2 regions of the Pseudomonas sp. GL_139_B genome follow, and region 2 is predicted to be linked to the other one. Evidence: riboswitches for the same ligand, from Rfam matches in the RefSeq annotation. Region 2 holds a riboswitch; the other holds the start of a gene.
What was found. A riboswitch is a leader RNA that binds a small molecule or an ion and turns the genes downstream of it on or off. The one in region 2 is predicted to bind cobalamin.
Positions count from the first base shown of each region.

Region 1 (5,177 bases), 1.2 Mb from region 2:
TGTGCCAGCCGCACCCCACCTGCGCCGGTGGTTCGCGCGCCCATTATTTTCGGTAACCCGCAGTCCTTTTCCCCTGAAGCAGAAGACGTGCTATTCCGCGCGCTCGGTCTGGTGGGGACGCCGTATCGCTGGGGTGGCAACACGCCGGATTCGGGCTTTGATTGCAGTGGGTTGATCGGTTACGTCTACCGTGATGTTGCCGGCATTTCCTTGCCGCGAACCACTCGCGAGTTGATCAGCATGCAAGCCGCCAATGTGGGAAAGGAGGGCCTGCAAACTGGTGACCTGATTTTCTTCGCGACTAATGGCGGCTCTCAGGTCAGCCATGCCGGGATTTATGTCGGCGAAGGCCGCTTCGTCCATGCGCCCGCGACTGGCGGCACGGTGAAGCTCGACAGCCTGTCTAAAGCCTATTGGCAGAGGGCATACCTGAGCGCCAAACGCGTTCTGCAGCCCCAGCATTTGGCGCGCAATCCCTGATAAAGCGCTGACCCCTGGAGCGAGCTTGCTCGCGAATAGGCCGGCACATCCAGCATCAATATGGCTGGTCCACCGCTATCGCGAGCAGGTTCACTTCTACAGGTGTTGCAGTTATTTGGCTGCGGTCACGCGCCACACCTTGTTCCCCACATCGTCCGCCACCAGCAAGCCACCCTGCTGATCGATCACCACGCCCACCGGCCGGCCCCTGGCCTCTTCGTCGTTATTGAGGAAGCCTGTCAGCACATCAACCGGTTGCCCGGTCGGTTTGCCGCCCGCAAACGGCACGAAAATCACTTTGTAGCCACTGCGCGGATTACGGTTCCATGAGCCGTGCTGGCCGATGAACGCCCCTTCCTTGAATTGCGCGGGCAGGGTGTTGCCTTCAGCGAACGTCAGGCCCAGCGATGCAGTGTGCGGACCCACCGCGTAGTCCGGCATGATGGCCTTGGCCACCAGGTCCGGGTTTTGCGGCTCGACGCGAATGTCGACATGTTGGCCGTAGTAGCTGAATGGCCAGCCATAGAACCCGCCATCCTTGACCGAGGTGATGTAGTCCGGCACCAGGTCGCTGCCGATTTCGTCCCGCTCGTTGACCGCCGTCCACAGCGCGCCGCTGCGGGGCTCCCAGGCCAAGCCGTTGGGATTGCGAATCCCCGAAGCGAATATCCGGTGACTGCCGGTGGCGCGGTCCACTTCCCAGATCGCCGCGCGGCCTTCTTCCTTGTCCAGGCCGTTTTCACCAACATTGCTGTTTGAGCCCACGGTGACGTACAGCTTGCTACCGTCCTTGCTGGCGATGACGTTTTTGGTCCAGTGATGATTCAGCGTGCCCCCCGGCAGATCAATCACTTTGATCGGCGGCGACTTGATCGCCGTGTCACCGCTTTCATAGTGGAAACGCAATAAGCGGTCAGTGTCGGCCACGTACAGGTCATTGCCGACCAGTGTCATGCCGAAGGGCGAATTGAGGTTTTCCAGGAACACCGTGCGCGTTTCGGCGATGCCGTCGTGGTCCTTGTCACGCAGCAGCGTGATGCGGTTCGGGCTGGGAACGGTAGCGCCGGCGCGGCCCATGGCTTTGCCCATGACCCAGCCACGAATGCCTTTGCCGTCATCGGGTTTGGGTGGCGCGTTGGTTTCGGCCACCAGCACGTCACCGTTGGGCAGCACGTAGAGCCAGCGCGGGTGATCGAGGCCTTCAGCAAAGGCCGCCACTTGGGTCCCGGCGCCAGCGGTGGGTTTCGCGTCGGCCGGCCAGCCGATCGCCTGAGCGACGTTCACCGTCGGAATCAGGGTTTTATTCGGTTCGGGCAGCTTGGGTGACGGACCGGTGCCGTCGGAAACTTGCAGGGTGGAGGTTTCACCGCAGGCGGCAAGCCCTCCGGCGAGCACGATGACGAGAACGAGCGGGGACTTGCGCATGCTGGTCTTCCCTATGAATGCAGTGTCTTATTCATAGAGAAGATAAACAGCGCGATGGTTCAACCGGTCAGCCGCGAGCTTCCTTGAACAGGACGGCGATGCCCGGGTGATAGTTGCCGGCTTCGTTACGCAACTTGCGGTAGGCGTAGGGGAAATACCAGGCCACCGCGCAGCAGTGTTCCTTTTGCAGGTCGTCAACCATGTCCTGAAGTTCTTCAGGGGTGGCGCTCTGCTGGGCTTTTTGCGGAGCCACGAACAGGCAGCCGAGTTTAAGGTCGCTGGTGTAGCTGAGGCGTTTGGCGTCACTGGTGATGTCCAGCAGTGCCTGCGTCAGGTTCAGGCTGTTGACCTTGGGCCAGCGTTGAGTGGTCTGAAGATAGGCACGCTCTTCGGCGGTCGCGATAAACAGATCGGCGTGGGCATTGCGCTCGCCTTCTTCGATTTGTTTGCGGGTCGGCGCGCTTTGCAGGGTGACCATTTCCGCCATCCAGGCGGCGGTGGAGAGCAGGCCAAGGTTGGCCTTTTCGTCATGCCAGTAAGGCGCTTCGTTATCGCCGCGAATCGTGTTGTAGCGGTCGATACAGTCAAACCAGCGTTCCAGCACCGGTCGCAGGAATTCCAGCTTCGGATTGCTGATAATCATGCCTTGCATCTTGCTCACCCTTGTAATTGTGTTGTTGTTGGGTTGTGGCTCTTTGATATCATTGCTGGCCGTGTGCCGCAAGATTGGCGTCAATAAAATGATCGGCGGCAGTATATCGCTCGCCGCGGCTTTGTCTTCATTTGACGCTCCACCCCCAACCCTCTAACCTTCGCGGCTTGTTTCAGGTGCTCTGTGGCCGTGGCCGACAGAGTGAAACAGGGAAGCCGGTGAGTGACTTTCGTCATACGACGAATCTTCACGATCCCGGCGCTGCCCCCGCAACGGTAAATGAGTCAAGACTGCGCCTTGAGCCACTGTGTCTATCTTCGACATGGGAAGGCGCGCAGCCCGGCATATCGCCGCTCATGAGCCCGGAGACCGGCCTGATTCATCCAGCGGCATCACGGTGGGCGATGCCAGGCTTCTTGCCGTCTATTCTTGTGCCTGCCCGCCGTTATCCAGCCTCAACGGAGAGCTCCCCCATGACCGATACCCCTGATCGTGACGAACGCCATTTGGCGCGCATGCAGCGCAAAAAAGCCGTGATCGATGAACGCATCGCCAATTCCCCAAACGAGTGCGGTTTACTGCTGGTGCTGACTGGCAACGGCAAGGGCAAAAGCAGTTCGGCATTCGGCATGCTCGCCCGGTCCATGGGCCACGGTATGCAGTGCGGTGTGGTGCAGTTCATCAAGGGCCGCAACAGCACCGGTGAAGAACTGTTCTTTCGCCGCTTCCCGGAGCAAGTGCGTTTCCATGTCATGGGCGAGGGCTTTACCTGGGAAACCCAGGACCGCCAGCGTGATATTGCCGCCGCTGAAGCGGCCTGGGCAGTGTCCCGTGAATTGCTCAGCGATCCGTCCATCGGCCTGGTGGTGCTGGATGAGTTGAACATCGCCCTCAAGCACGGCTACCTCGACCTGGACCAGGTGTTCAGCGATTTGCAGGCGCGCCCGCCCATGCAGCACGTGGTGGTGACCGGTCGCGGCGCCAAGCCGCAAATGATCGAACTCGCCGACACTGTCACCGAAATGGGCGTGATCAAGCACGCGTTCCAGGCCGGAATCAAAGCGCAAAAAGGCGTCGAGCTGTGAATCAACCACGTCATTGCCCGGCGGTACTGATTGCCGCGCCGGCTTCCGGTCAGGGCAAGACCACCGTCACCGCCGCTCTGGCCCGATTGCATCGCAATCAGGGGCGCAAGGTGCGCGTGTTCAAATGCGGCCCGGACTTTCTCGACCCGATGATTCTCGAACGCGCCAGCGGTGCGCCGGTGTATCAACTGGACATGTGGATGGTCGGCGAGCAGGAAAGTCGTCGACTGTTGTGGGAAGCCGCCGCTGAAGCCGATTTGATCCTGATCGAGGGTGTCATGGGCTTGTTCGACGGCACGCCGTCCAGTGCTGACCTGGCGCGGCACTTCGGTGTGCCGGTGCTCGCGGTGATCGACGGCACCGCCATGGCGCAGACCTTTGGTGCATTGGCGTTGGGCTTGGCGAAGTATCAGTCGGACTTGCCGTTTGCTGGCGTGTTGGCCAACCGCGTTGGCACGCTGCGTCATGCGCAATTGCTCGAAGGCAGCCTGACCGAAGGATTGCGTTGGTACGGCGCTTTGTCGCGGGAAACCGGGATCGAATTGCCGAGTCGACATTTAGGGCTGGTTCAGGCCAGTGAGCTGAATGATCTCGATGTGCGCCTCGATGCGGCGGCCGATGCGTTGGCCAGCAGCTGTGAAGTGGCATTGCCGCCGGCGGTGGAATTTGCAGCCCCGGATGTAATCGCGGTCGAACCGTTGCTCGCGGGTGTGCGAATTGCTGTGGCCCGTGATGAAGCGTTCGCGTTCACCTACGGCGCGAGTCTGGATTTGCTGCGAGTCATGGGCGCCGAGCTGTCGTTCTTCTCGCCGATCCGCGACAGCGAATTACCGGGGGCTGACAGCCTTTATCTACCCGGCGGTTATCCGGAATTGCACCATGTGGCGCTGTCACAAAATACCTCGATGCTGAATGCGATTCACGCACACCATGCAGCGGGTAAACCGCTGTTGGCCGAGTGTGGTGGCATGCTGTATCTGCTCGACTCGCTGACTGATGTCGATGGCACCCGCGCCGAACTGGTGGGGTTGCTGAAGGGCGATGCAGTGATGCAAAAGCGTCTGGCCGCGCTGGCCTTGCAAGCGGTCGAACTGCCGGAAGGATCGTTGCGCGGGCACACCTATCACCATTCGCTGACCAGTACCGAAATTGAGCCGATTACGCGTGGCCTGAGCCCGAATGGCGGGCGCGGGGCGGAGGCGGTTTATCGTGAGGGGCGGATGACGGCTTCTTATGTGCACTTTTATTTTCCGTCCAATCCATCGGCGGTTGCCGCGCTTTTTGCGCCTGACCCTGAGGCCGCCATCGCGAGCAGGCTCGCTCCCACATTGGATCACCTAAACCCTGTAGGAGCGAGCTTGCTCGCGAAGAGGCCATGACTGACAACGCATTCAGTCAGGCCGAACGCGCAGCGGTCTACCGCACCATCGCCGAACGCCGCGACATGCGTCACTTCAGCGGCGGTACCGTCGAGCCTGAACTATTGCGACGCCTGCTCGAAGCCGCACACCAGGCACCCAGCGTCGGCCTGATGC
Region 1 is NZ_CM174403.1:4,514,526-4,519,702, reverse strand. It holds gene AC3ISI_RS20635 (C40 family peptidase) at 1-480, shown strand, start outside; gene AC3ISI_RS20630 (PQQ-dependent sugar dehydrogenase) at 592-1,905, opposite strand; gene AC3ISI_RS20625 (hypothetical protein) at 1,973-2,557, opposite strand; cobalamin riboswitch at 2,715-2,949, shown strand; gene cobO (cob(I)yrinic acid a,c-diamide adenosyltransferase) at 3,031-3,642, shown strand; gene AC3ISI_RS20615 (cobyrinic acid a,c-diamide synthase CobB) at 3,639-5,021, shown strand; gene bluB (5,6-dimethylbenzimidazole synthase) at 5,018-5,177, shown strand, end outside.
Region 1: linked by a shared signal. The riboswitch ahead of cobO (cob(I)yrinic acid a,c-diamide adenosyltransferase) and the one ahead of AC3ISI_RS14915 (CbtB domain-containing protein) in region 2 are both predicted to bind cobalamin.

Region 2 (5,177 bases):
CGGGCCGAGGCCCTGCTCGCTGGCACGCCAACCGGGTTCGTTGTCCTGGGCGCAAATCGCCTGGATCACCGGGATGTCGCGGCGAAACGGTCGCAGGTGCGGGGCTTCGGGGCTGGACTGGGCGAAACCGGTGGTGTTCAGAATCACCCCCGCCTCGACTTCATCCAGCCAACCCTCAACCACCGTCAGGCAGCCAGGCTCTTTCAAACTGGCCACGGCAATCGGCAAAGGGTTTAACCCGGCCGCTTGCAAACGTTGGCAAAAAACATCAATGAAAGCGGTATTGGCCGCTTGCAAATGCGAGCGGTAAAACAGCAGCGCCGCCACCGGTTGATCGGCTTGCCAGTCGGCTTGCCAATCGCTCAGTTCAGCGGGACTTTTTTGTGGGTGGTAAATCGCTGTGCGCGGCAGAACTTGCGGCTCGGCCCAAGTGTAATCGCGGCCCAGCCAGCGAGTGGCCAGGCAGCGGAAAAAGTCCAGGGCATTGCCCATGCCGCCCTGACGCAAAAACTGCCAGAGCCGGTCACGGTCTTCGGCAGCGACAGTGCTCAGGTCGCTGAGCTCCGGGTCCGGACGATCATCGCCCGGCACCAGAATCAGTTGCACGCCCCGTTCGGACAACTGCACCAGCCGCTCGACGCCATACCGCCAATAGGCGATGCCGCCGTGCAGCGAGATCAGAATCACCTTGGCGTGGCGCAACACTTCGTCGACGTACAGATCCACCGAAGCGTGATTCTGCACCTGCATCGGATTGGCCAGGCGTACGCTGGGGTAGTCGTCGGGCAGTTGCTGCGCGGCTTCAGCAAGCAGCGCCAGGCTGGAATCGCCGCTGCACAGGATCACCAGCTCGGCGGGGGTTTGCCCAAGGTCGGCGATGTTGTCATCCGACACGAAACCGCCGGGCTGGGTCCTGAGCAGGTGCATGGCTTAAACGCTGAGAGCGGCGCGCAATTGCGCTTCAAGCAGTTCGGCGTCCAGTTCCTGGCCGATCAGCACCAGGCGCGTGGTGCGCGCTTCCTCGGCCCCCCACTGACGGTCGAAATGCTTGTCGAAACGTGTGCCCACGCCCTGAATCAGCAATCGCATCGGCTTGTTCGGGATCGCGGCGAAACCTTTGACGCGCAGGATGCCGTGCTTGACCACCAATTGCGTCAGCGCGTCCATCAGCAGGCTTTCGTCGGCTTGCGGCAATTCGATGGAAATGGAATCGAAAGCGTCGTGATCGTGATCGTCTTCACCTTCGTGGTGATGATCGTGGTGGCTGTGACGCCTGTCGATGTGTTCTTCGGAACCGGCACCTAAGCCGATCAACACGTCCAGTGGCAGACGGCCGCTGCTGGCTTCGATGACTTTTACCGCAGGCGGCAATTCTTCGGCGACTTCAAGGCGCACGCGGGCCAAGTCTTCAGGGCTGATCAGGTCGGCCTTGTTGAGGATCACCAGGTCGGCACTGGCCAGCTGATCGGCGAACAACTCGTGCAGCGGCGACTCATGGTCCAGGTTCGGGTCGAGTTTGCGCTGGGCATCGACCTGATCAGGGAACGCGGCGAAGGTGCCGGCGGCCACGGCCGGGCTGTCGACGACGGTGATGACTGCGTCGACGGTGCAGGCGCTGCGGATTTCCGGCCACTGGAAAGCTTGAACCAGCGGTTTGGGCAGGGCCAGGCCCGAAGTTTCGATGAGAATATGGTCGAGGTCACCGCGACGGGCTACCAGTTCGCGCATCACCGGGAAGAACTCTTCCTGAACGGTGCAGCACAGGCAGCCGTTTGCCAGTTCGTAGACGCGACCGTTGGCTTCTTCTTCGGTGCAGCCGATGGAGCACTGCTTGAGGATTTCGCCATCGATGCCCAGCTCGCCAAACTCATTGACGATCACCGCAATACGACGACCCTGAGCGTTGTCGAGCATGTGGCGCAGCAACGTGGTTTTGCCCGAACCGAGGAAGCCAGTAACGATGGTGACGGGAAGTTTGGCCAGTGTTTTCATCGGATGCCCTTTAGCAAGGTGGCGGGCATACGGGACGACGACCGGCAACGCGGATGCGCGTGCCTGAAGAGTTCGCCACCGGATCACCCCGCCCGGTTGAAAGTGAGAATCTGTGTCGAGGCAGGTCTCCTGGCTGACGGCTGGCCAGTCGATTGACTGGCGGTTGCTGCGCCTTCCCGCTCGCGCCATGGCTGGCGCATGCAGTGGCATGGCAGAAACTGAACCGTTCACAGTTGCGGGGGCAGCCGCGGCATTGACCGCGTTCCCTTCTTAGCTTCGGCAAACGCCGAAGAACCTCGAAAGCGCAAGGCTACGCATCCCGCTGGGGCGGGTCAATGTTCATGCCGCGTTCTGTGGTGGATGGAATGACGCCATCGCGGGCAAGCCCTAATCCCGATCAGTTAAGGCGTTGAGCGCCGCAATCCTTGTGGGAGCGGGCTTGCCCGCGATGCAGGCACCTCGATTTCGAGTTGAGAACCTTTGGCAATTGACGCGAATGCCCCGTCATGCTCTCCTACGCACTTTGTTACGGGTGCCCTTCACAGGGTGAAACGGGAAACCGGTGAATCATGTGCTTTACTCAAAGCCATGTCAGTCCGGTGCTGCCCCCGCAACGGTAAGCGAGCGAAGCGTCAAATCCACTGTGCCAGCAGTTCGGCATGGGAAGGTGATGCTTGCAGGTCAAGGCGAAAGCCTGCGCCCCTCGTGAGCCCGGAGACCGGCCCGCAACACAAAGTGACCGTTACGGACACTGAACAACAAACCCGCGGTGGGCGGGCGCTGTTTGAACGTCTGCGTGCCCGCTCGCAGGGGTTTTCCATGCGCTCTATTCACCCGCTGACAGACCAGAGGGATGCGCCATGTCGATTATCAGCAGCACCGGCCACACAACCGCCAGCACCACTTCTACCCTGACCCAACGCCTGACTGCCGCCGTCTGCGCGTCAATCCTGGGCGCTAGCCTTGTGTACTTCGCCGGTTTCTCGCACATCGAAGCGGTGCACAACGCCGCGCACGATACCCGTCACAGCTCTGCATTCCCGTGCCATTGAGAGCTGACGACATGATCAAGCGTATTGCGCAAACCGCAGGGTTCACCGGGCTGCTGGCTGCCCTGTTGCTGACCTTGCTGCAAAGCTTCTGGGTTGCGCCGCTGATTCTTCAAGCGGAAACCTATGAGAAAGCCGAGCCGGCGGTGGTTCAATCCCATGAACACGCCGAAGGCGCCATGGCCGCACACACCCACGACGCCGAAGCCTGGGAGCCAGAAGACGGCTGGCAGCGCGTGCTGTCGACCACTGGCGGCAATCTGGTGGTGGCCGTTGGTTTCGCCCTGATGCTCGCCGGTCTCTACACCCTGCGCGCCCCCAACAGCACCGCTCAAGGTCTGCTGTGGGGTCTGGCCGGTTATGCGACGTTTGTCCTCGCACCGACCCTGGGCCTGCCGCCTGAATTGCCGGGCACCGCTGCGGCGGATCTGGCGCAACGGCAGATCTGGTGGATCGGCACCGCTGCCTCCACCGCTGTCGGGATCGCGTTGATCGTGTTCAGCCGTCACTGGCTGATGAAAGTGCTGGGCGTGGCGATTCTGGCCGTTCCGCACGTGATTGGCGCGCCACAACCTGAAGTGCATTCGATGCTCGCGCCGGAAGCCCTGGAAGCTCAATTCAAAATCGCTTCGCAGTTGACCAACGTGGCGTTCTGGCTGGCCCTGGGCCTGATCAGTGCCTGGTTGTTCCGCCGCAAAAGCGATAGCCAATACCACGCATGACAAAGGCTGGCACAGTGCCGACGCTCGTAGTCGGCCTGGGCTGCCAGCGTGGTTGCCCCGCCAGCACGCTACGTGCTTTGCTCGATCAGGCATTACAGACACATCACATCAGACTTCATGAGATCACGGCCCTGGCCAGCATCGACTTGAAGCGTGATGAACCTGGCCTGATTGAGCTCGCGGAACAACTCGCGCTGCCGCTGATGTATTTCAACAGTGATCAATTGGCCGGTTATCACCCGCAACTCAGCCATCATTCGAACATCGCGTTCGAACATAGCGGCTGCTACGGCGTAGCCGAAAGTGCCGCCCTGGCATTGGCCGAACAGCTGACTCAGGCGCCGGCAAAACTGCTGATTACTCGACAAATACTTGCCCAAGCGACGCTGGCATTAGCGGGTGCTGCGTAAAATCCCCGATAATCACGCTTTCGATCATGAGCAATCTTCATCTGAAGCCTTGCCCAGCCTCTTCTTTTCACAGGAACTGACGATGACCGTCTACTTCATTGGCGCAGGTCCCGGCGACCCAGAACTGATCACGGTCAAAGGCCAACGGCTGATTCGCACCTGCCCGGTGATCATCTACGCCGGCTCCCTGGTGCCTGCCGCCGTGCTGGAAGGCCATCGCGCCGAACAGGTGGTCAACAGCGCGGAATTACACTTGGAACAGATTATCGAACTAATCAAAACCGCCCACGCTAACGGCCAGGACGTCGCGCGGGTTCATTCCGGCGATCCGAGTCTGTATGGCGCGATTGGCGAGCAGATTCGCTATCTGCGCGAGCTCAATATTCCTTTTGAAATCGTTCCAGGTGTCACGGCGACGGCGGCGTGTGCAGCGCTTTTAGGGGCGGAGCTGACTCTCCCGGACATTTCGCAGAGCGTGATTCTGACCCGCTACGCCGACAAGACCGCCATGCCGGCGGGCGAAGAACTGGGCAGTCTGGCGCAACACGGGGCGACCATGGCCATACATTTGGGCGTGAATCACCTGGAGAAAATTCTTGTTGAACTGCTGCCGCATTACGGCGCGGACTGTCCGATTGCGGTGATTCACCGCGCGACGTGGCCGGATCAGGATTGGGTGGTGGGGACGCTTGAGGATATTGCCGGGAAGGTTGAAGCCAAGGGGTTTCGGCGGACGGCGTTGATTCTGGTGGGACGGGTGTTAGGGAGTGACCAGTTCAGCGAGTCGTCGCTGTATCGCGCCGGGCATGCGCATCTCTATCGCCAATAAGGCCCCATCGCGAGCAGGCTCACTCCCACAGTTGATCGCATTCACCTGTGGGAGCGAGCCTGCTCGCGATGGGGTCAGTGGACTTCACCAATAAAAAACGGCGCTCACGGGGCGCCGTTTTTTATTTTCGCAGCGAACACCTTAGTAGTAGGCGTTTTCTTTCTGCGTGTGGTCC
Region 2 is NZ_CM174403.1:3,277,573-3,282,749, forward strand. It holds gene cobN (cobaltochelatase subunit CobN) at 1-927, opposite strand, end outside; gene cobW (cobalamin biosynthesis protein CobW) at 931-1,992, opposite strand; cobalamin riboswitch at 2,095-2,306, opposite strand; cobalamin riboswitch at 2,506-2,733, shown strand; gene AC3ISI_RS14915 (CbtB domain-containing protein) at 2,853-3,044, shown strand; gene AC3ISI_RS14920 (CbtA family protein) at 3,056-3,763, shown strand; gene AC3ISI_RS14925 (cobalamin biosynthesis protein) at 3,760-4,173, shown strand; gene cobM (precorrin-4 C(11)-methyltransferase) at 4,256-5,002, shown strand; gene nfuA (Fe-S biogenesis protein NfuA) at 5,144-5,177, opposite strand, start outside.